Regions from separate parts of the Pseudomonas sp. F007 genome, predicted to be linked through region 2. Evidence: riboswitches for the same ligand, from Rfam matches in the RefSeq annotation. Region 2 holds a riboswitch; each other region holds the start of a gene.
What was found. A riboswitch is a leader RNA that binds a small molecule or an ion and turns the genes downstream of it on or off. The one in region 2 is predicted to bind cobalamin.
Positions count from the first base shown of each region.

Region 1 (10,042 bases), on a different contig from region 2:
CGCCGTGGCAGACCCGCTATCAGGTGGCGCGCAAGCGCAAGATCTGCGCGCCGTCGAGCGGGTCCGTGAGGTAGTGGGCCTGCACGCCGAAGGTGTCGTACAAACGTTGTGGCGTGAGCACTTCCAGCGGCTTGCCGAGTGCCACCAGGCGTCCGCGGTCGAGGATTGCCAGGCGGTCGCAGGTCAGGGCCTGGTTGAGGTCGTGCAGGACGATCAGGCTGGTGACGGGCAGGGCCTGGACGCCCTTGAGAATCGTCAGTTGATGCTGGATGTCGAGGTGGTTGGTCGGCTCGTCGAGCAGCAGGATCTGCGGGCGCTGGGCGAGGGCCCGGGCGATGTGCACGCGCTGGCGCTCACCGCCGGACAGGCCGCGCCAGGTGCGTGTGCCCAGGTGCGTGGCGTCGACATCGTGCAAGGCCTGGCGGACGATGGCCTCGTCTTCCCGGCTCCACGGGCGCAGGGCCGACAACCAGGGCGTGCGCCCGAGGGCAACGGCGTCGAACACGCGGATCGCATCGTCGGTGTCGGCCTGCTGTTCGACCACCGCCAGGCGTTGCGCGATGCTGCGTCGCGAGAGTTTTTCCAGCGGCTGGTCAGCCAGCCACACACCGCCGGCTGACGGCGTGCGCAAGCCGGCCAACAGCTTGAGCAAGGTAGACTTGCCGGAGCCATTCGGCCCGACGACGCCGAGGGTTTCGCCGCGATGCAGATCGAGGTGGATATCCTCCAGCAACTCGGCGTCACGCACCCTGAAGGACAGACCTCGGCAACTCAGTGCGGGCGCGTTCATCGGGCGTTCCTGCGGCCGATCAGGATCAGCGCGAACACTGGCGCACCGACCAGCGCGGTGATCACCCCGACCGGAATCACCTGGCCTTTGATCAAGGTCCGCGACAGCACATCGGCGGCAATCAGAAACAGCGCCCCGGCCAAGGCACTGGCGGGCAGCAGCCGTGAGTGCCCGGTGCCGAGCAGCAGGCGCACGGCATGGGGAATCACCAGGCCGACAAAACCGATGGAGCCGACAATCGACACCATCACCGCCGTCACCAGCGCTGCACAGCCGACCAACACAAACTGCACCCGGCGTACCGGTATGCCGAGTGATGCGGCTGAATCGCTGCCAAAGGCAAAAGCGTCCAAGGCACGCCGGTGCAGCAGGCATAACAGCAGACCCGCGACCGCCACCGGCACCGCCAGCCACACCGACGGCCAGCGCACCCCGCTGAGGTTACCGAGCAGCCAGAACATGATGCCCCGCGCCTGTTCGGAACTGGCCGACTTGGTAATCAGGAACGCGGTGAGGGCATTGAACAGCTGCGAGCCGGCGATGCCCGCGAGGATGATTTGCCCGGTGCCGCGACTCGAGCCGCTGAATCGCGCCAACAGGATCACCAGGCCAAACGCGGCCATGGCGCCGACGAAGGCCCCGGCCGACAAGGTCAGCATGCCCGCGCCGACGCCGAGCAGGGCCACCAGCACGGCGCCGGTCGAGGCCCCGGCGCTGACGCCCAGCAAGTACGGATCGGCCAGGGGATTGCGCAGTAGCGACTGCAGGATCACCCCGCAGGTGGCCAGGCCGGCACCGCAGGCGGCGGCGACCAAAGCGCGGGTCAGGCGATAATTCCAGACGATGCCCTCGTCGATCGGGTCGAGCGGGTAGCCGGCCGCCCACAGTTTGTTCGCCAGCACCTGGAATACCACGTGAAGTTCGATGGCGGTTTCACCGATGGCCACCCCGGCGACCACGGCGGCCAACAGCAGCGCCATTGCCAGTAGCGTTCTAATCAGGCTCGTGGTCATTTCGGCAGGTCGTAGCCGTCGATGGCCTCGGCCAGTTGCCGCAAGCCGTCGAAGGTGCGCACGCTGGCCTGCATGGCCATCGCATCAAGGATGATGATGCGGTTGTTCTTCACCGCGTCCATGTTGCGGGTCACCGGGTCGCTGCGCAGGAATGCGAGTTTCTTTTCATGGTCGTCGGCGGGGAAACGGCGGCGGTCCATGCGAGCGATCACCAGAAACGTCGGGTTGGCCTTGGCGATGGTTTCCCAGCCGACCGTCGGCCATTCCTCGTCGGACTCGACCACGTTACGCACGCCCAAGGTCGTCAGCATGAAGTCGGGAACGCCCTTGTGGCCGGCCACATAAGGGTCGATGTCCATATCGGCACTGGAGAACCAGACCAGGGCACTGAGCGGCGGGCGCTTTTTCTCGTGTGCCTTGGCAATCGATTGGGCGAGGCTGGCCTTGAGTTCGTCGGTCAGTTGGGTGCCGCGCTCGCGCACATCGAAAATCTCGGCGAGTTGCTCGATGCCCTTGTAGATGCTTTCGATGCGGAACGGCGCCAGGCGCGTACCGTCGGCGCCCACCAGGTTGTCCTTGGCTTCGCAGTCGGAGGGCAGCAGGTAGGTGGGGATCTTCAGCTCATGAAATTGTTCGCGGGTGCCGACCACGCCCTGAGGCCCGACCGTCCACTCCAGCTCCACTGTCACCAGCTCCGGGCGCTTGCCGATCACCGCTTCAAAACTTGGATCGTTGTCCGCCAGGCGCTCGATCCTGTCGTTCTGCGCCTTGTACGCCGGCAGCACGTTGTTGAACCACAGCGACGTGCCGAGCACCTTGTCGCCCAGGCCCAGGGCGTAGAGCATTTCGGTGCCGGCCTGGCCGATGGTCACGGTACCGCTGGGGGCATGCTGGAAGGTCAGGCTGCTGCCGCAGTTCTCGAGGGTCAGCGGGTAATGGGTCGGGGTGGCCTGGGCCAGGGCGCACAGGCCCATACCGGCAATGAGGGTCGAAAGGCGGGGCAACAGCATGGGGCAATCTCCATTTGTACCGTACAGGCAACAGCAGGGGGTACGGTTTGGAAACACACCCTCGAACACTGCGTTGAACACAGGGCAAGGCCGCGCGACCAGGGAACTGGCGGGCGGCAGGATGTCCTTCCCGGACACCCCGCCGGTTAGTCATTTGCTTGGCCGGCAGGTCTCCTGACTCGTGCGTCGTCGCCGCACTCCGGCCTTCCCGGAGTTGATCCAGTGGCAGTTGAGGAGTGGGCTCGGCATCTACAGTTGCGGGGGCAGTTCCGATGGACACCGGGTGTGGTGTTTCGGATTCCCTATTAATCCCGTGGGGGACCGGCGGCGCTATGGTAGTCGATCACGCCGCCGGGAGGAAACGCGCCAGCCGTTCGTTAGGGCAGGCGCGGTGGGTGAAAGTTGCTGTCGATGAGCGACTGGACGATTTCGATCGAGCCATTGATCGCGAACTGCGCGCCCATGCACACCAGCAAAAAGCCCATCAGCCGGGAGATGGCGTCGATCCCGGATTCGCCGGTGATGCGCATGATCAGCCCCGAGCTGCGCAGGCAAATCCACAGGATCAGCGCAGTGAACAGGAAGATCAGCGGCGGCGCGGTGGCAATCACCCAGGCCGGGAACAGGGTGCTGTGCTTGATCGTCGCCGCAGAACTAATGATCAGGGCAATGGTGCCCGGGCCGGCGGTGCTGGGCATGGCCAAGGGAATCAGGGCGAAACTTTCCTTTTCCTTGACCTCGTGGGCAGCCGTGGGTGGCGGTGGCGGCGGAAACAGCATCTTCATGCCCATGACGATCAGGATGCCACCCCCGGCGATGCGCAATCCGGGGATGGAGATGTTGAAGGCATCCATTATCAGTTCGCCGGTGTAGTAGGTCAGCGTCATGATCAGGAAGACATAGATGGCCGTCAGCCGCGCCTGCTGGTTTTTTTGGCGCTGGTTGAGGCCTTTGCTCAGGGCGAGGAACAGCGCCACGGTGGTGGGCGGGTTGAGCAACGGCAACAACGCCAGCAACCCCAGGGCAATCGCGTTGAATAAATCACTCATGGGTTTTATTGAGTGGCGGAGGTTTTGATCTTCAGGATGTCGGTGTAGATCGCATTAACCGTCTGCCCCACTTGCAATTTCTTCATGCGCTCCTGAAGTGCCGGATCTTCGACCTTGAGCACCCTCACTTTGCCTTCAGGAGGCAGCAGGGTCACTTCATGGGTTTTGAGATCGATCTTGGTGATCTTCGAGCTGACCTTGACCTGGCGCACCGCTTCGCCGCCCGGGTTGGGATTGTCCTTGGTCGCCCGAATGGTCATCGCTTCATCGCTGACACCGGGGGCGCCACCCACTTCGGTGTCGAGTACATAGGCCACCGAGCGCAGGACTTGAATGTCGACCTTGTCACCGACTTTCAGGTTGTGCAGGGCCTTGGCTTTCTCGGTCAGTTGCAGGGGGATCGGCTGCTGGTCAGGGCCTTCGATCGTCACTTGATGGTTTGCCGCATCGACCGCCAATACCTGCGTCACCACGTGGCCTTCCATCGCGGTACTGCCCAACGGAATATCAGCCGCCTGGGCGCTGATGGCGGCAGTCGACAGAAGGGTGGCAAACGTAACACGCAAGGCGAAGGATTTGATGGGTTTCATGAGCCTGGTTTCCCTGTAATAGCTGACGGACACGCCCAAGAATAGTCGCTGTTCGGCAACTTGCCTGCTGACGTTATCGATTGAATTGCCGAGCATTTCGCCCTGCATGGGACTGTCTGCTATTTGCGATTTCACTGAGTTAAGTCAGCAGGCGATCGCCGGGCAGCCGTTTAAACTTGAACTACTATGATTTCGAACGGTCGCGCGCGAAGCAGCGGCCGCGGTCGACCATCACAGCACTCACGTGGTGCGTACGCGCTGATTTTGTTTTTCGGGAGGGGGGCGTCGTGCTCGACTACATTGCGCTGGGCATACTTTTTTTCGCGGCCATCGTGCTGTTCTACGGGATTATCGTGCTGCACGACATTCCCTACGAAATTGCCGTACACCGCAAACATCCACATCAGGACGCCATTCACGCAGCAGGTTGGGTGAGTCTGTTCACCCTGCACGCCTTGTGGCCGTTCCTGTGGATCTGGGCCATGTTGTACCGGGAAGATAGAGGCTGGGGGTTTCGAACAGATCCCGAGCAGTTGAAGCTCGATGCGGAACTGGTCAAGGAGCTGGCTGAATTGCGCCAACGCGTACAGCGCCTGGAAGGGAAGACGTTGTCCGATGACACTACAGAAGGACGGCAATAAACCATGGACTTATTACTGATCCTGACCTACACCGCCATTTGCGTGGCGATCTTCAAGATTTTCCGTATTCCCTTGAACAAGTGGACGGTGCCGACTGCCGTGTTGGGAGGCGTGGTGCTGATCGGCGCGCTGATCTTCCTGATGAACTACAACCACCCCTACTCGGAAGTGGCGCGCTCGTACTACGTCTCGGTGCCGATTATCCCGACCGTGACGGGCAAGGTGATCGAGGTGCCGGTCAAGGGCAACGAGCCGTTGAAGACCGGGGATGTGCTGTTTCGTATCGACCCCGAGCCGTTCGAGAACCGTCTCAAGTCGCTCAAGGCCCAGCAAATCTCGGCGCGGGCTGATTTGTTCCGGATCAACGAACTGATCAAGCGCAACTTCGGTACGCGGCGCGAGCTGGATGCTGCCCAGGCGCTGGTGGACGACCTGCAGGGGCAGATCGACAATGCCCAGTTCGATCTGGACAACACCACCGTACGGGCACCGAGCAAGGGTTTCGTGACCCATGTTTCGCTGCGTGCGGGGATGATGGCGACCAAGTTTCCGCTGCGTCCGTCGATGGTCTTCATCCCGGACGAGGGCCAATACTTTGCTGCCTGGATGCGCCAGAACAGCTTGCTGCGCCTGGTGCCGGGCGATGAGGCAGAGGTCGCGTTCGACGGCATACCGGGGCGGGTATTCAAGGGCAAGGTGAAGAATGTCATCAGTGTGATTGGCGAGGGGCAGATCCAGCCATCCGGCACCTTGCTCAGCTACACCGGATCGCCACCACCGGGACGGGTGCCAGTGGTGATCGAAATCACCGACCCGGATTACCCGGAGTATGCCAAGTTGCTACCCGGTGGCTCATATGGCCAGGCGGCGCTGTACAGCCAGCACTTCCACCATGTGGCGATCATGCGCAAGATCCTGCTGCGCATGGCAGCCTGGATGAACTACATCTTCCCATTCCATTGATGGGCGAGGGGGTAGACCGGCGACAGCTGGCTACCCCCTCGATGATTCTGCGATGGCTTCTTCCCTTTTTCCCTCTCCAAGGGCCCCAGACCCATGACCCCAGCGGACTCTCCGTCGCCAACTCCCGAACCGGGACGCATCGTGCGCAAGACCGGCGCCAATACCGGCTTGAACCGCTGGCTGCCTGGGCTGCGCACGCTGCGCGAGTACCAGTTGGCCTGGTTGCGCCACGACATCCTTGCCGGCCTGGTATTGACCACCATGCTGGTGCCCGTGGGGATCGCCTACGCGGTGGCCTCCGGGCTGCCCGGCATTTACGGACTGTACGCGACCATCGTGCCGCTGATCGCCTACGCATTGTTCGGCCCCAGCCGGATCCTGGTGCTGGGCCCGGACTCGTCGCTGGCGGCGGTGATCCTCGCAGTGATCCTGCCGCTGTCCGGTGGTGATCCGCAGCGCGCGGTAGCCCTGGCGGCGGCGATGGCGATTGTCTCGGGCGTGGTGTGCATCCTCGCCGGCATTGCGCGCCTGGGCTTTATCACCGAGCTGCTGTCCAAGCCGATCCGCTATGGCTACATGAACGGAATCGCCCTGACCGTATTGATCAGCCAGTTGCCGAAGATGTTCGGCTTTTCCATCGAATCCGCAGGCCCGCTGACCAATCTCTGGTCCATCGCCACGGCAATACTCGACGGCAAGAGCAACTGGATCACCTTTGCGGTCGGCGCCGCGACCCTGGCAGTGATCCTGCTGCTCAAGGGCAACAAGCGCATCCCCGGCATCCTCATCGCCGTGGTCGGGGCGACGGTCGCCGTCGGCGTGCTGGATCTGGGTACGAGTGCCGGGGTCTCGGTGCTCGGCGCGCTGCCCCAGGGCTTGCCGGCGTTCGCCATTCCCTGGATTACTCGCGAAGACCTGGTCCCGGTGCTGATCGGTGGCTGCGCGGTAGCGCTGGTCTCGTTCGCCGACACCAGCGTGCTGTCACGGGTCTACGCGGCGCGCACCCGCAGTTATGTCGACCCCAACCAGGAAATGGCCGGCCTGGGCTTTGCCAATCTGGCGGCCGGGTTTTTCCAGGGTTTTCCCATCAGCAGCAGTTCGTCGCGCACCCCGGTGGCCGAAGCCGCAGGCTCGAAAACCCAGTTGACCGGGATTGTCGGTGCACTGGCGGTGGCCTTGTTGTTGATGGTGGCGCCGAACCTGTTGCAGCACCTGCCCAATGCCGCACTGGCGGCGGTGGTGATTGCCTCGGCGATTGGCCTGATCGAAGTCGCTGACCTGCGACGGATCTATCGCATTCAGCGTTGGGAGTTCTGGCTGTCGATTGTCTGCACCATCGGCGTCGCGGTGTTCGGTGCGATTGAAGGGATCGCCCTGGCCATCGTGCTCGCCGTGATCGAGTTTCTCTGGGATGGCTGGCGCCCCTATTCCGCGGTGCTGGGGCAGCCCGAGGGGGTCAAGGGCTACCACGATATCCAACGTTATCCACAGGCCAGCTTGATCCCCGGGCTGGTGCTGTTTCGCTGGGATGCACCGCTGTTTTTCGCCAACGCGGAACTGTTCAACGACCGCGTGCTGGACGCCGTGGCTGCCTCGCCGACGCCGGTGCGCTGGCTGGTGGTGGCCGCCGAACCGGTGACCAGCGTCGATGTCACTTCAGCCGACGTGCTGGCGGAACTGGATGACACCCTGCATGCAGCGGGCATCAAATTGTGCGTGGCCGAAATGAAAGACCCGGTCAAGGACAAGCTCAAGCGCTTCGGCCTGTTCGCCCGCCTGGGGGAAGCGGCGTTCTTTCCCACCATTGACGATGCGGTCAGCAACTATCAGGCCCTGTATCCCGGCGACCGCCAGCACTGAAGTCATTGGCCGGCCTTGCCCCTGATCAATTGGCGCAAAGCGAAGCGATTGGGGTGACAGGCCTCGGCCACAGCACGCGGCAGCGGCAGGGGCTCGTTGTCCAGCCAGGCCGCCAGCAATTCGCCGGACAGCGGCGCGGTGATCAAGCCGCGCGAGCCGTGGCCGCTGTTGACGTACAACCCTTCCAGCCACGGGCAAGGGATGTCCGGAACCTGCCGTGCATCCCGGGCCAGCGCCGCATAGGCTTCGCCGAAGGCATTGCGGTCGGCGAGCGGGCCGACGATGGGCAGGTAGTCCGGGCTGGTGCAGCGAAAGGCGGCCCGGCCCTGCAACTGCTGCGGGTCGAGTTGATCGGCGTGCAGACGCATCACCAGATCGGTGGATATTTCCTTGAGCATTTCCAGGTTGCCCAGGTGCTCGGCGGTGGTCGGCGTCAGGTCGTCGCTGTGGAAATCGAAGCTGGCGCCCAGAGTGTGTTCGCCCAGGCGCGCCGGGGCGACATAGCCTTCGGCGCAGACCACCGTGGCCAGGGATTGGCTGTCGGCGGTTTGTGGCAGGCGGGTGATTTGCCCGCGGATGCGCTTGAGCGGCAATTCGGCGCTTTGCGCGAAACGCTTGATTTCGGCCGCGCCGGCGAGGACCACCAATGGCGCGCTGGACAACAAGGTTTCGCCGTCCCAGGCTTGCCACTGGTCGTCGACCTTGCGTAACTCCACGGCTTCGCGGTGACTCAGCAACTGTACGCTGGGGTGGACCGCCTGCCATTGGCACAGCGCTGGCGGATGCACCCAGCCGCCCTCGGGGTAGAACAAGCCGCCGTGCTCCAGGGCGATGCCGGCGCGAGCTTCGGCCTGCTGCTGATCAAGCTGATGCACCAGGTCGGCGGGGAAGGCCGCCGCCAGTTGCGCGTGGCGTTCGGCTTCCTTGGCATTGAATGCCAGTTGCAGCACGCCGCAGTCGTCCCAGTCAGTACCACGTTGCAGGTGTTCGAGCAGGCGGCGGGTGTGGCCGAAACCGCTGACGATCATCTGCGACAGGGCGGTGCCGTGGGCCGAGAGCTTGAGGTACAGCACGCCCTGGGGATTGCCCGAGGCTTCCTGGGCCAGATCGGCATGCCGTTCCAGCAGGCTGACCTGCCAGCCACGGGCTGCCAGGCTGGCGGCGCTGGCGCAACCGGCCAGGCCGGCACCGATCACCAGCGCGCGACGTTCACCGCGCCATGGCGCCGGCCGAGCGAACCAGGGTTTGGCGCTGGCGGCAGGCGGAGTGTCTTCAGGCCAGCCAAGAAACGCCCCGCGCAGGATCTCCCATTTATGGCCGATGCCCGGCGTGCGGCGCATTTTGAAACCTGCGGCATTGAGCAGGCGGCGCACCCAGCCGGTGCTGGTGAAGGTGCTGATGGTCGAGTCGGGGGCTGCCAGGCGCGCCAGTTCGGCGAACAGTTCGGCGGTCCACATGTCCGGGTTCCTGGCCGGGGCGAAGCCGTCGAGAAACCAGGCGTCGATCTGGGCATCGAGTTGCGGCAATTGCTCCAGAGCGTCGCCGATCAACAGGGTCAGGGTCACGCGGCCGTTATCCAGCACCAGCCGCTGGAAACCCGGGTGGATCGCCACGTACTGCGCCAACAATTGATCGGCGAAAGGTTTGAGCTGCGGCCACAGCGCCAGCGCCCGCTGCAGGTCGGGCGGGCTCAGCGGGTACTTCTCGACGCTGATGAAATGCAGGCGCGCACCGGCCACGGCCTGTTGCTCGAACAGTTGCCAGGCGTAGAGAAAATTCAGCCCGGTGCCAAATCCGGTTTCACCAATCACCAGCTTTTCGTTTGCCTTGAGTGCGGCAAAGCGTTCACTCAAGCGGTTCTGCTCGATGAACACATAGCGGGTTTCGTCCAGGCCCGACTGATCGGAGAAGTACACGTCGTCGAACACCCGCGAGCGCGGGCGGCCTTGGTCGTCCCAGTCGAGTTGGGCGTGGGGCAGTGCAGGATTCATGGCAGGCTCGGTGCGGGCAAGGCGGGCATTCTAGCTGATCGCGGCCGGGCTCACTCACCTTGTAAGGGCGAGCCTGCTCGCGAAAAACTTGTGTGCGCCCCGTTCATTCAGAATGCCCGCGTTTTCGTTGACGGC
Region 1 covers NZ_JBVATA010000001.1:162,707-172,748, reverse strand. The annotation lists gene ACZYR5_RS00845 (ABC transporter ATP-binding protein) at 20-790, opposite strand; gene ACZYR5_RS00840 (FecCD family ABC transporter permease) at 787-1,803, opposite strand; gene ACZYR5_RS00835 (ABC transporter substrate-binding protein) at 1,800-2,813, opposite strand; cobalamin riboswitch at 2,961-3,154, opposite strand; gene ACZYR5_RS00830 (MarC family NAAT transporter) at 3,191-3,862, opposite strand; gene ACZYR5_RS00825 (hypothetical protein) at 3,868-4,452, opposite strand; gene ACZYR5_RS00820 (DUF3302 domain-containing protein) at 4,740-5,093, shown strand; gene ACZYR5_RS00815 (HlyD family secretion protein) at 5,097-6,056, shown strand; gene ACZYR5_RS00810 (SulP family inorganic anion transporter) at 6,150-7,916, shown strand; gene mnmC (bifunctional tRNA (5-methylaminomethyl-2-thiouridine)(34)-methyltransferase MnmC2/FAD-dependent 5-carboxymethylaminomethyl-2-thiouridine(34) oxidoreductase MnmC1) at 7,919-9,907, opposite strand.
Region 1: linked by a shared signal. The riboswitch ahead of ACZYR5_RS00835 (ABC transporter substrate-binding protein) and the one ahead of cobW (cobalamin biosynthesis protein CobW) in region 2 are both predicted to bind cobalamin.

Region 2 (10,042 bases):
CAAGGACGCCAACCGTTTCGAGCGCATTGTCGAGCGTTGGGGCATTCGCCGCAGCCATCCGCTGTTCTGGGTGTATTTCCACGATCTGAGCCGCTATATCCACGAAACCGACCCGGTGGAAGAGGGCGTGCTGGACATGAATCGCTACGAGAACCTGTGATTGAGCGCGGGTTCAGGCCCGCGCTTTAACCCGACAAAAATACTGGGACTTTGTCCGGCGCCACGTTTGGCGTAAACTGCGCCCAAGCCTGCGAGGAAATTCCATGACCGCTATTACCATCACCGACGCCGCCCACGATTACCTGGCTGATCTGCTGTCCAAGCAGAACACTCCGGGCATCGGCATCCGCGTCTTCATCACCCAGCCTGGCACCCAGTACGCCGAGACCTGCATTGCCTACTGCAAGCCGGGCGAGGAAAAGCCGGAAGACACCGCGCTGGGGCTGAAAAGCTTCACCGCCTACATCGATCACTTCAGCGAAGCCTTCCTGGATGACGCTGTCGTCGACTACGCCACCGACCGCATGGGCGGCCAGCTGACCATCAAGGCGCCAAACGCCAAAGTACCGATGGTCAACGCCGACAGCCCGATCAACGAGCGCATCAACTACTACCTGCAAACCGAAATCAACCCGGGGCTGGCCAGCCACGGCGGCCAGGTCAGCCTGATCGATGTGGTGGAAGACGGCATCGCCGTGTTGCAGTTCGGCGGCGGCTGCCAGGGCTGCGGCCAGGCGGACGTGACCCTGAAGGAAGGCATCGAGCGCACCCTGCTCGAGCGCATCCCGGAGCTCAAGGGCGTGCGCGACGTGACCGACCACACGCAGAAAGAAAACGCCTACTACTAAGGCGTTCGCTGCGACCCAAAAAAACGGCGCCCCGTGAGCGCCGTTTTTTTATGCCTGTGTACATCCCGATATCACGTGTCATCGTTGGCCTCCATCGCTGGCAAGCCAGCTCCTACAGGGTTTCGCATACATCACAGTATTTGTGACCGACACAAATCCCACTGTAGGAGCGAGCCTGCTCGCGATGAGGCCATCAGCCACACCGCATTCATCGAGGTTACATCTACGGCCTATACAAATGCGCATGTCCCGCGCGATACAGCGACGACTCGCTGAAGCTGTCACTGGCCAACACCCGGCCCACCAGAATCAACGCCGTGCGGCGAAAACCCTTGGCCTGCACCTTCTCGGCGATATCTGCCAGGGTCCCCAGCACCCAGTCCTGATCCGGCCAACTGGCCCGGTGCACCACGGCAATCGGGCAATCCGCGCCGTAATGGGGCAGCAGTTCAGCGATGATTTTCTCCAGGTGATTGACCCCCAGATGAATGGCCATGGTGGTGCCGTGGGCGGCCAGGCTGCTGAACGACTCGCCGGCGGGCATCGTGGTCTTGTCGGCATAACGGGTGAGGATCACGCTCTGGGCGATGTCCGGCAGGGTCAATTCAGCTTCCAGCAACGCCGCGCAGGCGGCGGTGGCGGTGACGCCGGGGATGATTTCGAACGGAATATCCAGTGCCCGCAGGTGGCGGATCTGCTCGCCGATGGCGCCGTACAGGCTCGGATCGCCTGAGTGCACGCGAGCCACATCCTGGCCTTGGGCGTGGGCCTCGTATATCAGCTCGATGATCTGTTCCAGGTGCAGTTCGGCGCTGTTGACCACCTGTTCGGCCTGATGGCCTTCGAGCACGGCAGCTGGCACCAGCGAGCCGGCGTAGATGATCACCGGGCAACTGCGGATCAGCCGTTGGCCCTTGACGGTGATCAGTTCCGGATCGCCGGGGCCGGCGCCGATGAAGTAGACGGTCATGGCCGGCTCCTGAGGGGGTAGGGAAGGGTGCAGATGAGCGATGCTCATGATGAAAAGGGGGATTATGGCAATGTTCGCTGTTGAAACTGTAGGAGCGAGCTTGCTCGCGAAAAACTTGAGGGCGCCGCAATTATTCAGGATGCTCGTGTCATCGTTAACGTTTTTCGCGAGCAAGCTCGCTCCTACAGGTGCAGGAAATCATTACCCCGCACACGCCAACGCAAAGGTCGCCTGCGCATACTTCTGCCGTGAAATCAGCAAGGTCGCCGGCGCCTGGGCCAGTGCTTCGGCCAGGGCGAGGGCAGAGCTTTCGGCGACGCCGTAACAACCCGTGCGCTCGAAAGCGATCTGCGACTGGTGGCTGAGCTGTTCTTGATAGCCGGACAATTGCTCGCTGCTGAACACGGTCAGCGGTAAACCCAATTGCTCAGCCAGTTCAATCAGACCAGGTTCATCGCGTTTCAGGTCGATGCTCGCCAGCGCGGTGATCGATTGCAGATCGATCCGCTGAGCCTGCAAGGCCTGATCGAGTAACGCGCGCAGCGTGCTGGCCGGGCAGCCGCGTTGGCAGCCGAGGCCGACCACCAGGGTCGGCGCCGCGCGCGTTTCACTCATGCCTGATAGTCACCTGCGCTTTTGCGTCGGAACAACCAGGCGCTGATCAGCCCCAGGGCCAGCCAGAACGCCACGTTGGTCAGCTGCGAAGCGATCTTGAACTGTGCTTCCAGGGCCTCGGGGGCGAGCATCGAATGCACGTCCGGTTGCGGTGCGCCGACGATGTGCGGCACCGCCAGGATGGCCACGCCGAGTGCCTTCAGCAGCCAGTTTTTGCCGAAGGCGATCAGCGCGATACCGGCAGCGGTAGAAGCGGCAGTACCGATCCACCACATCTGCCGTTGCGCCAGGTCGGCGGCGGCAGTACCCGGTAGCTCCGGCGGCAGGCCGAGGGTCGGCGCGAGCACGAAAGTGGCGTAGCCGGCCAGGCCCCAGAGCAGGCCCTGGGACGTGCGGGTCGGGGAGCGCAGGGTGTAGAGACCGGCGAGCATCAGTGCAAAACCGACCGCCACCACCAGGTTACCGCCGGTGGTCGACAGCACGCGCTGCCAGCCGTCTTCCGGTTCCCAGGCTTCGGCGTCGTGGCTGTGGGCAGCCATCGCCGAGTCGGCATGTTCATGCACGTGCTCTGCGACGGGCTCGGATTTCTCGTAGGTCTCGGCCTGCAAAATCAGCGGCGAGACCCAGAAGCTTTGCAGCAGGGTCAGCAGAAGGGCGGCCAGCAGCCCGCTGAAACCTGCGGTTTGAGCAATACGCTTGATCATCTGGGCAGGTCTCAGTGGCACGGGAAAGCGGCGCTGTGCCGGGTGTCATGAGCGGCGTTGTGCACGGCTTCGATGTGCGAGAAGCCGGCGAAATACACCAGGCAGGCACCGAGGATCGAGGCACTGAGGGCGGCCACCAGGCGTTGGCCCAGTGTGGTGGTGCCGGCGGCGGTGGCGTGGCGGGTGCTGCTGATGGTCGACATGGCGCTTACCTCTGGTCAGTCAGGGGTGATCCGTGCGCATGCAAGCCTCCGCGAGCAGGCCGCGGAAACTCAAACAGCGCCCGCCCACCGCGGGTTTGTTATTCAAGTATTGCGGGCCGGTCTCCGGGCTCACGAGGGGCTGGCACTGGCCAAACCTGCAAGAATCGCCTTCCCATGCCCTACAGCAGGCACAGTGGCTGTGATTCTTCGCTCGCTTACCGTTGCGGGGGCAGCACCGGACTGACATGGCTTTGGAGTAAAGCACATGATTCACCGGTTTCCCGTTTCACCCTGTGAAGGGCACCCGTAACAAGCTGTGTAGGAGAGCATGGGCGGGTGCTGGCGTCAATCCTGGGACCGGGTTGAACCCTTCGCGAGCAGGCTCGCTCCCACAATGGATCAGTGGCCACCACAAACATTGACCAGGCCCAGTACGATGCGTAGCCTTGCACCTTCGAGGTTCTTCGGCCCCAGCGCCGAAGCTAAGAAGGGAACGCGGTCGATGCCGCGGCTGCCCCCGCAACTGTGAACGGTGTCGTCGCTGCCAGGCCACTGCACGCTCTTTCGAGCGGCGGGAAGGCGCAGAAACCGCCAGTCGAAAGACCGGCCCACCGTCAGCCAGGAGACCTGCCTCGATCCAGATTCTCACTACAACCGGGCGGGGTGATCCGGTGGCGAACTGCTCCCGCGCGCGTCTGCGTTGCCGGTCCTCGTCCCGTATGCCCGCCACCTTGCCAAAGGGCATCCGATGAAAACACTGGCCAAACTCCCCGTCACCATCGTTACCGGCTTCCTCGGCTCGGGCAAGACCACCTTGCTGCGGCACATGCTCGACAACGCCCAGGGCCGGCGCATCGCGGTGATCGTCAACGAATTTGGCGAGCTGGGCATCGACGGCGAAATCCTCAAGCAGTGCTCCATCGGTTGCACCGAGGAAGAAGCCAGCGGCCGGGTGTATGAGTTGGCCAACGGCTGCCTGTGCTGCACCGTCCAGGAAGAGTTCTTCCCGGTGATGCGCGAGCTGGTGGCGCGCCGTGGCGACCTTGATCACATCCTCATCGAAACCTCCGGCCTGGCCCTGCCCAAGCCGCTGGTCCAGGCTTTCCAGTGGCCGGAAATCCGCAGCGCCTGCACGGTTGACGCGGTCATCACCGTGGTCGACAGCCCGGCCGTTGCCGCGGGCACCTTCGCCGCCTTCCCGGACCAGGTCGACGCCCAGCGCAAGCTCGACCCGAACCTGGACCACGAATCGCCGCTGCACGAACTGTTCGCCGACCAGCTGTCCAGCGCCGACCTGGTGATCCTCAACAAGACCGACCTGATCAACCCCGAAGACCTGGCCCGAGTGCGCCTGGAAGTCGCCGAGGAACTGCCGCCAGCGGTGAAAATCATCGAGGCCAGCAGCGGTCGCGTGCCACTGGACGTGCTGATCGGCCTGGGCGCCGGCTCCGAAGAGCACATCGACAGCCGCCACAGCCATCACGATCATCACCACGACGGCGACGATCATGACGATCACGATCACGACGCCTTCGATTCGATCTCCATCGAACTGCCGCAGGCCGATGAAAGCCTGCTGCTTGATGCCTTGACCCAACTGGTGGTGCAGCACGGCATCCTGCGGGTCAAGGGTTTCGCCGCCATCCCGAACAAGCCGATGCGTCTGCTGATCCAGGGCGTGGGCACGCGCTTCGACAAGCACTTCGACCGCCAGTGGGGCGCCGAAGAAGCGCGCAGCACGCGTCTGGTGCTGATCGGCCAGGAACTGGATGCGGCCCTGCTCGAAGCGCAACTGCGCGCCGCCCTCAGCGTCTGATCCATGCACCTGCTCAGGACCCAGCCCGGCGGATTCGTCTCCGAGGACAACATTGCCGATCTCGGGCAAACCCCCGCCGAGCTGGTGATCCTGTGCAGCGGTGACTCCAGCCTGGCGCTACTGGCCGAGGCCGCGCAGCAACTGCCTGAGGATTACCCGAGCCTGCGCCTGGCCAACCCGATGCAGGTGCAGAATCACGCCTCGGTCGACCTGTATGTCGATCAGGTGCTGCGCCACGCCAAAGTCATCCTGATCTCGCTGCACGGCGGGATTGCTTATTGGCGCTATGGCGTCGAGCGCCTGATCGAGCTGGCGCAGCGCGGCGTGCAGTTGATTCTGGTGCCGGGCGACGACCGTCCCGACCCGGAGCTCAGCGACTTGAGCACGGTGCCGGTGGCAGACCGCGAGCGGCTCTGGCACTTCCTGCGCCAGGGCGGCAAGCACAACGCCCTGGAGTTGTATCGCTGCCTGGCCAACCGTTGGCTTGGCCGCGACTATGCCTGGGGTGAACCGCAGGTTTTGCCACGCACGGCGATCTATCATCCGCATCACGCCCAGCCGAACCTGAAGGATTGGCAAGCCGACTGGCAGCCCGACCAGCCAGTGGCGGCGCTGCTGTTCTATCGCTCGCACTTGCAGGCGGCCAACACCGCGTTCGTCGATGTGTTCTGCCAGCGCATGCAGGCGGCGGGGCTCAATCCCTTGCCCATCGCCGTCGCCAGCCTCAAGGAGCCCGGCTGCCTGAGCGTGGTCGAGGACTGGCTGGACGAGGTGCAGGCGGCGCTGATCCTCAATACCACCGGCTTTGCTCAATCCAGCCCCGAGGCGCCGCACCTGCGGCCGTTCCGCCGCGACATCCCGGTGATCCAGGCGATCTGTGCCCAGGACAATCAGCCGGGCTGGAGTGCCAGCGAACAGGGGCTGGGGCCGCGTGACCTGGCGATGCACATCGCCTTGCCGGAACTGGACGGGCGGATCATCAGCCGGCCCATCAGCTTCAAGGACCTGGCCTGGCGCAGCGAGCGCAGCCAGTGCGATGTGGTGTGCTACCGGGCGCACCCCGAGCGCATGGATTTCGTCGCCGAACTGGCCCGGCGCTGGGCCGAGTTGGCGCGGGTGCCGAACAGCGAAAAACGGGTGGCACTGATTCTCGCCAACTACCCGACTCGCGATGGACGCATCGGCAATGGCGTCGGCCTGGATACGCCGGCGGCGGCCTTGAATATTCTGCGAGCGTTGCAGGCTCAGGGGTATCCGCTACCGGCCGAATTGCCCGCCAGCGGCACCGCGTTGATCCAGCAATTGCTCGGCGGGGTCAGCAATGATCTCGACAGCATCGACCTGCGCCCCTGCCAGCAGAGCCTGGCGCTGGAGGACTACCGGGCGATGTTCGAAGCCTTGCCCGCAGCCAATCGCAACGCGGTGCTGCAGCGCTGGGGCGACCCGAGCGCGGACCCGATGTACCGCGACGGTCGACTGATGATCGCCGGCCTGCGCTTCGGCCTGACCTTTGTCGGCATCCAGCCGGCGCGTGGTTATCAGGTCGATCCGAGCGCGGTCTACCACGACCCGGACCTGGTGCCGCCCCACGGCTACCTGGCGTTCTACTTCTGGCTGCGCAAGGTCTATTGCGCCCATGCGCTGATCCATGTCGGCAAACACGGCAACCTCGAATGGCTGCCGGGCAAGGGCGTCGGCCTGTCCGAGCAGTGCTGGCCGGATGCGCTGCTGGGGCCGCTGCCGAACATCTACCCGTTTATCGTCAACGACCCGGGCGAGGGCGCCCAGGCCAAACGCCGCACCCAGGCGGTGATCATCGACCACCTGATGCCACCGCTGACCCGTGCCGAAACCTACGGGCCGCTGCGCAACCTGGAGTTGTTGGCCGACGAATATTACGAAGCGCAGTTGCTCGACCCGCGCCGCGCCCGCGAACTGCAGCGCGACATTCTGGCGCTGGTGCGTGAAACCCATATCGACCGTGAGTTGCAACTCGACAGCGACGCCGACGCGGCGATCTGGCTGCCGCGCCTGGACACCTACCTGTGCGACCTCAAGGAATCGCAGATCCGCGATGGCCTGCATGTGTTTGGCGAATCGCCGAGTGGGCGGTTGCGCATTGATACCTTGCTTGCGCTGTTGCGCATTCCCCGGGGGGATGGCCGGGGGGCGCAGTCGAGTGTGTTGCGGGCGCTGAGTAAAGCTTTTGTTCTGGGTTTCGATCCGCTGGACTGTGCGCTGGGCGAACCCTGGAATGGGCCGCGGCCGGAGGTATTGGCCGCGATCAGCGATGAGCCGTGGCGTACCGCAGGCGATACCCGTGAGCGGTTGGAGTTGTTTGCCAGCCAACTGATCTCGCAGACATTGAACCCTGATACCTGTAGGAGCGAGCCTGCTCGCGATGGTGTATCAGACACATCGCAGTCGCCTGACACTCCATCGCGAGCAGGCTCGCTCCTACAATGGCCGGCATCGGTAGAGGTCGAGGCCATCCTCGACCACCTGCGCGAAGTCGTCGCCCCACGCCTGGACGCCTGCGGCCCGGCGGAAATGCACGGCTTGCTCAGCGCCCTCGACGGGCGTTTCGTCCCCGCCGGCCCCAGTGGCGCCCCCAGTCGTGGACGCCTCGATGTGTTGCCCACCGGGCGCAATTTCTATTCGGTGGACGTGCGCAACCTGCCGACCACCACTGCCTGGCGCATCGGTTTTCAATCGGCCAACCTGATTCTCGAGCGGCACCTGCAGGACCACGGCGATCACCTGCGCCAGCTCGGTCTGTCGGTGTGGGGCACGGCGACCATGCGCACCGGCGGCGACGACATTGCCCAGGCCATGGCCCTGATGGGCGTGCGTCCGGTATGGGCCACGGGTAGCCAGCGGGTCGACGATTTCGAGATCCTTCCGCTGAGCCTGCTCGACCGCCCACGGGTCGACGTGACCTTGCGCGTCTCCGGGTTCTTTCGTGATGCCTTCGCCAACCTGATTCGCCTGTTCGACGCCGCCGTGCAAGCGGTGGCCGCGCTGGACGAGCCGGATGACCTCAACCCGCTGGCGGCCAAGGTGCGCCAGGAGCGCGAGGCGTTGCTGCAGTCCGGAATCGATGCCGAGGCGGCGGCGCGTCAGGCCGGTTGGCGGATCTTCGGCGCCAAGCCCGGTGCCTATGGCGCCGGCGTGCAGGGCGCGATCGACGGACGCCTGTGGCAGAGCCGCGAGGACCTGGCCGAGGTCTACTTGAACTGGGGCGGCTACGCCTATGGCGGCGCCGATGAAGGCACCGCTGCACGCGGCCAGTTTGCCCAGCGCCTGAGCCAGGTGCAGGCGGTGGTGCAAAACCAAGACAACCGCGAGCACGACCTGCTGGATTCCAACGATTACTACCAATTCCAGGGCGGCATGCTCGCCGCCGTGGAAAGCCTCAGTGGTGCAGCGGCGGCCAGTTACCACGGCGATCACAGTCAGCCGGACCTGCCGAAGATCCGCACCCTCAAGGAAGAACTGAACCGGGTGATCCGCTCGCGGGCGGCCAATCCGAAGTGGATCGAGGGGGTCAAGCGCCACGGCTATAAAGGTGCATTCGAGCTGGCGGCGACCGTCGACAACCTGTTCGCCTTCGACGCCACCACGCAACTGATTGACGATCACCAGTACGCCTTGCTGGCGGATGCCTACCTGCTCGATCCATCGACCCGCGCCTTCGTCCAGCAGCATAATCCCCATGCCCTGCGCGACATGACCGAGCGCCTGCTGGAAGCCCAGCAGCGCGGCCTGTGGCAGGAGCCGGGGGCCTACCGCGAAGCGCTGGAGCACCTGCTGCTGGATATCGAGGAAGAGTGTTGAACCCAAGTACGAGAGCCGAGATGACCGACACCCCGCACTTTCCGCTGTCCGCCGTGGTCGGCGCCGACGCCTTGAAACTGGCGCTGTGCCTGAGCGCCATCGACCCGAAAATCGGCGGCGTGCTGATCGAAGGACCGCGGGGCATGGCCAAGTCGACCCTGGCCCGGGGCCTGGCCGATCTGCTGGCCAGCGGGCAGTTTGTCACCTTGCCGTTGGGCGCCACCGAAGAGCGGCTGGTCGGCACCCTCGACCTCGACGCGGCGCTGGGCGAGGGCCGTGCGCAGTTTTCTCCGGGGGTGTTGGCCAAGGCTGACGGTGGCGTGCTGTACGTCGATGAAGTCAACCTGCTGCCCGATCACCTGGTGGACCTGCTGCTCGATGTCGCCGCCAGCGGCACCAACCTGGTGGAGCGCGACGGCATTTCCCATCGGCATCCGGCGCGCTTCGTGCTGATCGGCACCATGAACCCGGAGGAGGGCGAGTTGCGTCCGCAACTGCTCGACCGCTTCGGCCTCAACGTCGCCCTCGAGGGTCACACTGAACCGCTGGAGCGTGGGCAGATCATCCGCCGACGCCTGGATTTCGACAGCGATCCGCAAGGCTTCTGCGAGCAATGGCAAGACGCGCAACAGCAACTGCGCGAGCGCTGCCAGCGTGCCCGTGAGGGGTTGGCGGCGATTGCTCTGGACGACGATGCGCTGGCGCAGATTACCGAACGCTGCTTTGCCGCTGGAGTCGATGGCCTGCGCGCCGACCTGGTCTGGCTGCGTGCCGCGCGTGCCCATGCCGCCTGGCGTGGTGCCGCAGCCATCAGCGAGGAAGACATAGACGCGGTGGCCGAGTTTGCCTTGCGTCATCGGCGACGCAAACCGCCGGCACAAAATCCGGCTGTACAAAACCAGAGCCAGCCACCGGCAACCCAAGCCTCGCCAAACCAACCGTCACGGCCCGACGAAGGCCAGGGCCAGTGGGGCGAACTACCGGCCCAGGCCTTGCCCACCGGCGCGCGCCGTGAGGTGCCGAGCTGGCCAAAAAAGCCCTAGGCATTC
Region 2 covers NZ_JBVATA010000012.1:119,997-130,038, forward strand. The annotation lists gene ACZYR5_RS27540 (fatty acid cis/trans isomerase) at 1-160, shown strand, start outside; gene nfuA (Fe-S biogenesis protein NfuA) at 264-848, shown strand; gene cobM (precorrin-4 C(11)-methyltransferase) at 1,072-1,818, opposite strand; gene ACZYR5_RS27555 (cobalamin biosynthesis protein) at 2,020-2,433, opposite strand; gene ACZYR5_RS27560 (CbtA family protein) at 2,430-3,137, opposite strand; gene ACZYR5_RS27565 (CbtB domain-containing protein) at 3,149-3,340, opposite strand; cobalamin riboswitch at 3,438-3,663, opposite strand; cobalamin riboswitch at 3,781-3,989, shown strand; gene cobW (cobalamin biosynthesis protein CobW) at 4,089-5,156, shown strand; gene cobN (cobaltochelatase subunit CobN) at 5,160-8,993, shown strand; gene ACZYR5_RS27580 (magnesium chelatase ATPase subunit I) at 9,014-10,036, shown strand.

Region 3 (10,042 bases), on a different contig from region 2:
GCCTGGCGGCCATCGTGCCGTACATGGGCTTCGTCATTGGCATCGGTGCGGCGTTGATTGCCGGATTGTTCCAGTTCGGCGGTGACCTGTACCCCATGGTCGGGATTGTCGCGGTATTCATGGTCGGTCAGGCGCTTGAAGGTATGGTCCTGACACCATTGCTGGTGGGCGACCGGATTGGCCTGCACCCGGTGGCGGTGATCTTCGCGATCCTTGCCGGCGGCGAACTGTTCGGTTTTACCGGGGTGCTGCTGGCGTTGCCGCTGGCGGCGGTAATCATGGTGTTGGTGCGACACCTGAAGGATGTCTACAAGGATTCGCAGATGTACAGTGGTGCAGATGAGCCCGACTTATAGGTACAGTTGATCAGGCATGCTAGCAGCGCGCCATGATGGTGCGCTGCGAGGTTAACGCAAACCTTTGATTTTGCTTGTGGTCTATCGCATTGTGCCGCTCGCGTCACGGGTATAAACTTTGCAAACTTTACACAGAGGCCACTAACGGTTCTTCAGGAACTGTTCAGTCAGCATGAAACCGATTCAGCTGCCCCTAGGTGTGCGTCTGCGTGATGACGCCACCTTTATCAACTACTACCCTGGCGCCAACGCCGCTGCACTCGGCTATGTCGAACGCCTGTGCGAAGCCGACGCCGGCTGGACCGAAAGCCTGATCTACCTGTGGGGCAAGGACGGCGTAGGGCGTACGCACCTGTTGCAAGCGGCCTGTCTGCGTTTCGAGCAGCTGGGCGAACCGGCGGTCTACCTGCCGCTGGCTGAATTGCTCGACCGCGGCACCGAAATCCTCGACAACCTCGAGCAATACGAACTGGTGTGCCTGGACGACCTGCAAGCCGTCGCCGGTCGGGCCGACTGGGAAGAGGCGCTGTTCCATCTGTTCAACCGCCTGCGCGACAGCGGCCGACGCCTGCTGATCGCCGCTTCCACCTCGCCCCGCGAATTGCCGGTCAAGCTGGCCGACCTCAAATCGCGCCTGACCCTGGCGCTGATTTTCCAGATGCGCCCGCTGTCCGATGAAGACAAGTTGCGCGCGTTGCAATTGCGTGCGTCACGTCGCGGCCTGCACCTGACTGACGAAGTCGGGCATTTTATTCTGACTCGCGGTACCCGCAGCATGAGTGCGCTGTTCGAACTGCTCGAGCAGCTCGATCAGGCTTCCCTGCAAGCGCAGCGCAAGCTGACGATCCCGTTCCTGAAAGAGACGCTAGGCTGGTAAAACCGCGGCCTGTAGGACATTTTGGCATATTCCAGACGCAAAAAATCCCGCTGGCGGAGGGGGCTCGCAGCGCGCGTGTAAATGGAATGGGCTTAAGCGCTTAGATGTCAGGGCAAAACGGCAAAGTCACATTTAAATCGATTGAATTTGCAAATGAGGATGATAGAAGGCATAGTCTCGGCTTCTTTACACATTCAGCCACGGTCGTGCCCATGCTAAAGCGCTTCGCACCCCTCGTGCCTCTCGCACTCGTCACCCTGTTGTTTGGTTGCGCTGCACACTCGCCAGTGTCCCAGCAAGACGTCCAGCAACAACAGGCTAAAAATGCTGCTACCGCGCAGTCTTCCGCTCTTTATCAGGAAGAACTGGCGACCGAAAAAGAGCTCGCCGACTTTGCTGGCAGCAAGCCTTATCAGATGCCGGTTCTGGCCGACAGCATCCTCGAACGTGGCATGTCCCTGATCGGTACCCGTTACCGTTTCGGCGGTACCTCTGAAGCCGGTTTCGATTGCAGCGGTTTCATCGGCTACCTGTTTCGCGAAGAAGCTGGCATGAACCTGCCGCGCTCCACCCGTGAAATGATCAACGTAGACGCGCCATTGGTTTCTCGCAGCAAGCTGGAGCCGGGCGATCTGCTGTTCTTCGCCACCAATGGTCGTCGCGGTCGTGTCAGTCACGCCGGGATCTACCTGGGTGATAACCAGTTCATCCATTCCAGCAGCAGCCGCAGCGGCGGCGTGCGGGTCGATAGCCTGGGCGACAGCTACTGGAGCAAGACTTTCATCGAAGCCAAGCGCGCCCTTGCGATGGCTCCGACCACGGTCACCGCGCGCAAGTAAGTTATCGGGCAACGGCGCTGTAACCACCGTGTTAGAGCGCCGGCGGTCCAACAAAATGATATTCCTCAGTAATGCCCCTTCTTTTTGTAGTGCAAACTTAAAGTCTTACTTGAAGTTTGGCGCGTACCCGCTAGAATTCTGATCTATTGTTGAAAACTAACCGCGTAAGCCCTGCTTACGCGGTTTTGTTTTCAGCCTCTCGGCAGAGAAAGCCGCAGCCAGTTCAGGATGTTCTGTGATGACGAAGTCGGCCCGCCTAGCACTGATTCTCTGCGCCGCGCTGCTCAGCGCCTGCGCCAGTCGCACGCCGCCACCTGCCAAAGTGGTCCGTGCGCCGGTTTTCGCCCCCACCCAGAGTTTTTCGCCGGTCGCCGACGACGTGCTGTTTCGCGCCCTCGGCCTGGTCGGCACTCCTTATCGCTGGGGCGGCAACACGCCGGATTCAGGTTTCGATTGCAGCGGCTTGATCGGCTACGTCTACCGCGATGCAGCAGGTATTTCCCTGCCACGCACCACCAGTGAAATGATCGGCATGCAGGCACCGAGTGTCGGCAAGGACTCCCTGCAGACCGGCGACGTGATTTTCTTCGCCACCAATGGCGGCTCCCAGGTCAGTCATGCCGGGATCTACGTCGGCGAAGGGCGTTTCGTGCATGCGCCGGCAACCGGCGGAACAGTCAAGCTCGACAGCCTGTCCAAGGCCTATTGGCAGCGTGCCTACCTGAGTGCCAAGCGCGTCTTGCAGCCTGAGCATCTGGCGCGTATTCCCTAGTTTTGTTCCGGGTGGGCGGAGGGGGTCATGACTGCACGAACGCTTAATCTCGACGACGCCCTCTATCACTACTTGCTGGATGTCTCGCTGCGCGAAACGCCGCTGCTGCGCCGTCTGCGTGACGAAACCCAGGCCCTGCCCATGGCACGCTGGCAAGTGGCACCCGAGCAGGGGCAGTTTCTCGCCTTGCTGATCAAGCTCACCGGCGCCCGTCGGGTGCTGGAGGTCGGCACCTTTACCGGCTACAGCGCGCTGTGCATGGCGGCGGCGCTGCCCGATGATGGCAAATTGATCTGCTGCGACATTCCCGGCGACTACAATGCCACTGCCCGCCGTTATTGGCAGGAAGCAGGACTGAGCGAGCGTATCGAACTGCGCCTGGCGCCCGCCTTGCAGACCCTGGCCGAACTTGAGCGGGAGGGGCAGGGTGGATGCTTCGATCTGATGTTCATCGACGCCGACAAGGCCAATTACCCGGCCTATCTGGAGCATGCCCTGCGTTTGCTGCGCACCGGTGGGCTGGCGGTGTTCGATAACACCCTGTGGAGTGGGCGCGTGCTGGAGAGCAATCCGCAAAGCGAAGATACCCGCGCCATCCAGGCCTTGAATCGGGCGCTGAAGGAGGATGCGCGGGTTGATCTGTCGTTGCTGCCACTGGGTGATGGCCTGACGCTGTGTCGCAAACGCTGACATCAGCGTGTAGCGGATACTCGCCAGATCTTGTTACCTACGTCGTCGGCCACCAACAGGTCGCCTTGTCGGTCGATCACCACGCCTACCGGCCGGCCCATTGCCTCTTCATCCTTGTTCAGGAAACCGGTCAGCACATCCACCGGCGGGTCAGAGGGTTTGCCGGCGTGAAAGGGCACGAAGATCACTTTATAGCCACTATGGGGTTCACGGTTCCATGAGCCATGCTGGCCAACGAATGCGCCCTCGGTGAAGGGCGCCGGTAATGTGCTGCCTTGGGCGAAGGTCAGGCCCAGTGAAGCGGTGTGCGGGCCCACGGCATAATCCGGTGCGATGGCCTTGGCCACCAGCGCCGGATCCTGCGGGCTGACCCGGTCGTCGACATGTTGCCCGTAATAGCTGAAGGGCCAGCCGTAGAAACCACCGTCCTTGACCGAGGTGATGTAGTCCGGCACCAGGTCGCTGCCGATCTCGTCCCGCTCGTTCACCGCCGTCCACAGGGCCTTGCTGTTCGGCTCCCAGGCCATGCCGTTGGGGTTGCGCAAGCCCGAGGCAAAAATCCTGTGATTGCCGGTGGCCCGATCCACTTCCCAGATCGCCGCCCGACCTTGCTCCTGGTCCAGACCGTTCTCGCCGACATTGCTGTTGGAGCCGACGGTCACGTAGAGCTTGCTGCCGTCGGTGCTGGCGATCACGTTTTTGGTCCAGTGGTGATTGAGGGGGCCGCCTGGCAGGTCGATGACCTTCATCGGTTTCGAACTGATCGTGGTTGCACCTTCGACATAGTTGAAGCGCAGCAGGCGGTCGGTATCGGCCACGTACAAGTCATTGCCCACCAGGGTCATGCCAAAGGGGGAGTTGAGGTTCTCGATAAAGGTTGTGCGGGTTTCGGCCACACCGTCGTGGTTGCTGTCGCGCAGCAGGGTGATGCGATTGGCGCTGGGTACCGCAGCCCCTGCGCGGCCCATGAACTGCTTCATGACCCAGCCGCGCAGGCCTTTGCTGTCATCGGGCTTGGGTGGCGCGTTGGTTTCGGCCACCAGCACGTCGCCATTGGGCAGCACGTACAGCCAGCGTGGATGATCCAGGCCTTCGGCGAATGCCCCAACCTTGGTGCCGGCGGCGGCCGTTGGTTTGGCGCCATCGGCCCAGCCCACGGCAGGCGCGATGTTGACGGTGGGCAGCAGGGTCTTGTTTGGCGCCGGCAGTTCGGGCGATGGGCCAGTGCCCTCGGCGACTTTCAGGACTGCGGTCTCGCCGCAGGCGACCAGGGCTGCGGCCAGGGTGAGGACAACTGTCAGGCGAGACGTTTGCATGCCGATCTCCCATTAATAACATCGCGTGATGGGTAGAGGCGCGCGCGGCGCCGAAGGTTCAATCGGTCAGGCCGGGCCTTCCTTTAATTGACGCTCCACCCCCAACCCACTAACCTTCGCGACTTGTTTCAGGTGCTCGGTGGCCCGTGGGTCGATCGAGTGAAACAGGGAAGCCGGTGAGGGCGCGTTCTTTGACAGGACGGGCGACGATCCCGGCGCTGCCCCCGCAACGGTAAATGAGTGAAAGCGCTGCCATCAGCCACTGTGTCCGCTGCGACATGGGAAGGCGCAGCGCCCGGCCAATCGCCGCTCATGAGCCCGGAGACCGGCCTGATCCATCCAGCGGCATCACGGTGGGCGATGCCAGGCTTCTTGCCGTCTTTTTCCATGCCTGCCCGCCGTTATCCAGCCTCAACGGAGAGCTCCCCCATGACTGATTCCCCTGAACGCGACGAACGACACCTGGCGCGCATGCTGCGCAAGAAAGCGGTGATCGACGAGCGCATTGCCAACTCGCCCAACGAATGCGGGCTGCTGTTGGTGCTCACCGGCAACGGCAAGGGCAAGAGCAGTTCGGCGTTCGGCATGCTCGCGCGAGCCATGGGCCACGGCATGCAATGCGGCGTGGTGCAGTTCATCAAGGGCCGTAACAGCACCGGCGAAGAGTTGTTCTTCCGGCGCTTCCCCGAGCAGGTGCGGTTTCATGTGATGGGCGAAGGGTTCACCTGGGAAACCCAGGATCGCCAGCGTGATATCGCCGCCGCCGAAGCGGCCTGGGCCGTGTCCCGCGAGCTGCTGCAAGATCCGGCCATCGGCCTGGTGGTGCTGGATGAGCTGAACATTGCCCTCAAGCATGGCTATCTGGATCTCGATCAGGTGCTCAGCGATCTGCAGGCCCGTCCGCCTATGCAGCACGTGGTGGTCACTGGTCGCGGTGCCAAGCCGGAGATGGTCGAGTTGGCCGACACCGTCACCGAAATGGGCATGATCAAGCACGCGTTCCAGGCCGGGATCAAGGCGCAGAAAGGTGTCGAACTGTGAGTCACTGTTCATGAATAACCCTCGTCACTGCCCGGCGGTACTGATCGCCGCGCCGGCTTCCGGTCAAGGCAAGACCACCGTCACCGCCGCCCTGGCGCGCCTGCACCGCAACCAGGGGCGCAAGGTCCGGGTATTCAAGTGCGGTCCGGATTTTCTCGACCCGATGATCCTCGAGCGCGCCAGCGGCAATCCTGTGTACCAACTGGACATGTGGATGGTCGGCGAGCAGGAAAGTCGTCGTCTGTTGTGGGAAGCGGCCCTGGACGCGGATCTCATCCTCATCGAAGGGGTCATGGGGCTGTTCGATGGCACCCCCTCCAGCGCGGACCTGGCCCGGCACTTTGGCGTGCCGGTACTGGGGGTGATTGATGGCACCGCCATGGCCCAGACCTTTGGCGCACTGGCACTGGGCCTGGCGCGCTATCAGCCGGACCTGCCGTTCGCCGGGGTCCTGGCCAACCGGGTCGGCACCTTGCGTCATGCACAGCTGCTTGAAGGCAGCCTGACCGAAGGCTTGCGTTGGTACGGCGCGTTGTCGCGCGAGACCGGCATCGAGTTGCCGAGTCGGCACCTGGGCCTGGTCCAGGCCAGCGAGCTGAATGATCTGGACCTGCGTCTCGACGCGGCGGCAGATGCCCTCGCCAGCAGTTGCGAAGTGGCACTGCCGCCAGCGGTGACCTTTGCCGCGCCTGAAGTGATCGCCGCCGAGCCGCTGCTGGCCGGGGTGCGCATCGCCGTGGCCCGCGACGAAGCCTTTGCCTTCACCTATGGCGCGAGCCTCGACCTGTTGCGGGCGATGGGCGCCGAACTGTGCTTCTTTTCACCGATTCGTGATCGGCAACTGCCCGTAGCGGACAGCCTCTACCTGCCGGGCGGCTATCCGGAACTGCACCACGTGGCACTGGCGCAGAACAGCGCCATGCTCGCCGCCATCCGTGCCCACCATGACGCCGGCAAACCCTTGCTCGCCGAATGCGGCGGCATGCTCTATCTGCTGGACTCGCTGACCGACGTCGACGGCGTACGCGCCGAACTGGTCGGTTTGCTCAGCGGCGACGCGGTGATGCAAAAACGCCTGGCCGCGCTGGCGTTACAGGCGGTGGAGTTGCCGGAAGGCGCGTTGCGCGGGCACACCTACCACCACTCGCTGACCAGCACTACCCTCGAGCCGATCGCTCGTGGCCTGAGCCCCAATGGCGGGCGCGGAGCGGAGGCGGTCTACCGTGAAGGGCGGATGACCGCGTCCTACGTGCACTTCTACTTCCCCTCCAATCCATCAGCGATTGCCGCACTGCTCGCGCCTGCAGCGAAGCAGCCATGAGCGCCAAGGAATTTTCCGAAGCCGAACGCCAGGCGGTCTATCGGGCGATTGCCGAGCGACGCGACATGCGTCACTTCAGCGGCGGCACGGTGGCGCCGGAGTTGTTGCGCCGCCTGCTGGAAGCGGCGCATCAGGCGCCGAGTGTCGGCCTGATGCAGCCCTGGCGGTTTATCCGCATCAGTGATCGAACGCTGCGCCAGCACATCCAGAGTCTGGTGGAAGAGGAACGGGTGCGTACTGCCGAGGCCCTCGGTGAGCGTTCCGACGACTTCATGAAGCTCAAGGTCGAAGGCATCAACGACTGCGCCGAAGTGCTGGTCGCGGCCTTGATGGATGACCGCGAACGGCACATTTTCGGCCGACGGACGTTGCCGGAAATGGACATGGCATCGCTGTCCTGCGCGATTCAGAACCTCTGGCTGGCCGCCCGTGCGGAAGGGCTGGGAATGGGCTGGGTGTCGTTGTTCGAACCGCAAGCGCTGGCCGACCTGCTTGGGTTGCCGCCAGGGGCCAAGCCGCTGGCGGTGTTGTGCCTGGGACCGGTCAACGAATTCTATCCAGCGCCGATGCTGGCACTGGAAGGCTGGGCGCAACCGCGTCCGCTGAGTGAACTGCTGTATGAAAATAGTTGGGGAGTGAGTCAATGAGTGTGGCGTTGCTGAGTGTCGCCGCCGTGGCGCTGGATGCGTTGCTGGGCGAACCGAAACGCTGGCATCCGCTGGTGGCTTTCGGCCGTTTTGCCGACCGGGTCGAGCAGCGCTTCAACGCCGCCGGTCGCGGCTGGCGCAGCCATGGCGTCACCGCCTGGGTGATCGTGGTCGTGCCCCTGACCCTGCTGGCCACGGCTTTGTCGTGGCTGCCCTACATCGGTTGGCTGGTGGAGATTCTTGCGCTGTATTGCGCCCTGGGTCTACGCAGCCTCGGCGAGCATGTCGAACCGGTGGCCCGTGCCTTGCGCAGCGATGACCTGGACGAAGCCCGCAACCGGGTCGGTTATCTGGTCAGTCGCCAGACCAGCGAGCTGGACTCAACTGAAGTGGCCCGTGCGGCCACCGAATCGGTGCTGGAGAACGGCAGCGACGCGGTATTTGCCGCGCTGTTCTGGTTCGTCGTGGCCGGTGCGCCGGGGGTGGTGCTTTATCGCCTGAGCAATACCCTCGACGCGATGTGGGGCTATCGTAATGAGCGCTTCGAACGTTTTGGCTGGGCAGCGGCGAAAATCGACGACCTGCTCAACTACATTCCCGCACGCCTGGTGGCCCTGACCTACGCGCTATTGGGCAAAACCCGCCTGGCGCTCAAGTGCTGGCGCACCCAGGGACCGACCTGGGACAGCCCCAACGCCGGGCCGGTGATGGCGGCCGGTGCCGGGGCCCTGGGTGTGGAATTGGGCGGCGCGGCGATCTACCACGGCGAGCTGCATCAACGTCCGCAACTGGGCGAAGGCGTGCCGGCGGATGCTGACTCGATCGACCGTGGCTGGCAATTGGTCCAGCGCGGGGTGTGGTTGTGGTTGCTGATTCTCTGTGTGGGAGCCGAGTTTTATGCTTGAACACGGTGGCCGCCTGCGCAAGGCGGCCTTGCACTATGGCATCGCCGAAGCCGACTGGCTCGACCTTTCCAGCGGCCTGGCGCCGTGGCCGTGGGCGATCCCGGAGATTGCGCCACGGGCCTGGGCGCGTTTGCCGGAAACCGAAGACGGCCTGGAGCAGGCGGCGCGCGAGTACTACGGCGCCAGCCATGTACTGCCAGTCGCCGGCTCGCAAATGGCTATCCAGTTGCTGCCGCGCTTGCGCCGTGCCGGCAAGGTCGGCGTGCTCTCGCCGTGCTATGCCGAACACGCCGAAGCCTGGCGGCGCAACGGCTACGTGGTGCGCGAAGTGGTGGAGCAGGAGGTGGATTTCTACCTCGATAAGCTTGATGTGCTGGTGGTGGTCAATCCGAACAATCCCACCGGTCTGAGCCTGACCCCGGAACGCCTGCTCGAATGGCACGGGCGGCTGGCGCAGCGCGGCGGCTGGCTGGTGGTCGATGAAGCGTTCATGGACAACACCCCGCATCTGAGCCTGGCGGCCTTCGCCAATCAGGTCGGGTTGATCGTGTTGCGCTCCTTCGGCAAGTTTTTCGGCCTGGCGGGTGTGCGCCTGGGTTTTGTCCTGGCGGAACGCAAACTGCTCAAGTTACTCGCCGAACAGGTCGGCCCCTGGGCGGTCAGTGGGCCGACGCGGGTACTCGGCCAGGTTTGCCTGCGTGATACCGAAGGGCATCAGCAGCAGCGCCTGCGCAGCGAGGCGGCCAGCCAGCGCCTGGTGGAAGTCCTCGAGCGGCATGGCTTCAAGCCCCACGGTGGCTGCGCCTTGTTCCAGTGGTTGATCACCGAGCGTGCCGAGCACTTGTATGAATTCATGGCTCGGCAGGGCATCTTGCTGCGCCTGTTCAGTCACAACAGCAGCGTACGCTTTGGCCTGCCGGCCGACGAAAATGACTGGTTGCGCCTCGAGCGCGCTTTCATCGCCTACGCCAAGGAAGCCTCATGACTACATTGATGGTGCAGGGCACCACGTCCGATGCCGGCAAGAGCACCCTGGTGACGGCGTTGTGTCGCTGGGTGACGCGCCAGGGTGTGGCGGTGGTGCCGTTCAAACCGCAGAACATGGCACTCAACAGCGCCGTTACTGCCGATGGCGGCGAGATCGGCCGGGCCCAGGCGGTCCAGGCCCAGGCCGCGCTCCTCGAGCCGCATACCGATATGAACCCGGTGTTGCTCAAGCCCAACAGCGACACCGGCGCCCAGGTGATCATCCACGGCCGGGCCGTTACCACGATGAAT
Region 3 covers NZ_JBVATA010000001.1:265,632-275,673, reverse strand. The annotation lists gene ACZYR5_RS01375 (AI-2E family transporter) at 1-356, shown strand, start outside; gene hda (DnaA regulatory inactivator Hda) at 529-1,233, shown strand; gene ACZYR5_RS01365 (C40 family peptidase) at 1,446-2,072, shown strand; gene ACZYR5_RS01360 (C40 family peptidase) at 2,311-2,844, shown strand; gene ACZYR5_RS01355 (O-methyltransferase) at 2,872-3,534, shown strand; gene ACZYR5_RS01350 (PQQ-dependent sugar dehydrogenase) at 3,537-4,850, opposite strand; cobalamin riboswitch at 4,964-5,198, shown strand; gene cobO (cob(I)yrinic acid a,c-diamide adenosyltransferase) at 5,280-5,891, shown strand; gene ACZYR5_RS01340 (cobyrinic acid a,c-diamide synthase CobB) at 5,902-7,212, shown strand; gene bluB (5,6-dimethylbenzimidazole synthase) at 7,209-7,859, shown strand; gene cbiB (adenosylcobinamide-phosphate synthase CbiB) at 7,856-8,764, shown strand; gene cobD (threonine-phosphate decarboxylase CobD) at 8,757-9,749, shown strand; gene ACZYR5_RS01320 (cobyric acid synthase) at 9,746-10,042, shown strand, end outside.
Region 3: linked by a shared signal. The riboswitch ahead of cobO (cob(I)yrinic acid a,c-diamide adenosyltransferase) and the one ahead of cobW (cobalamin biosynthesis protein CobW) in region 2 are both predicted to bind cobalamin.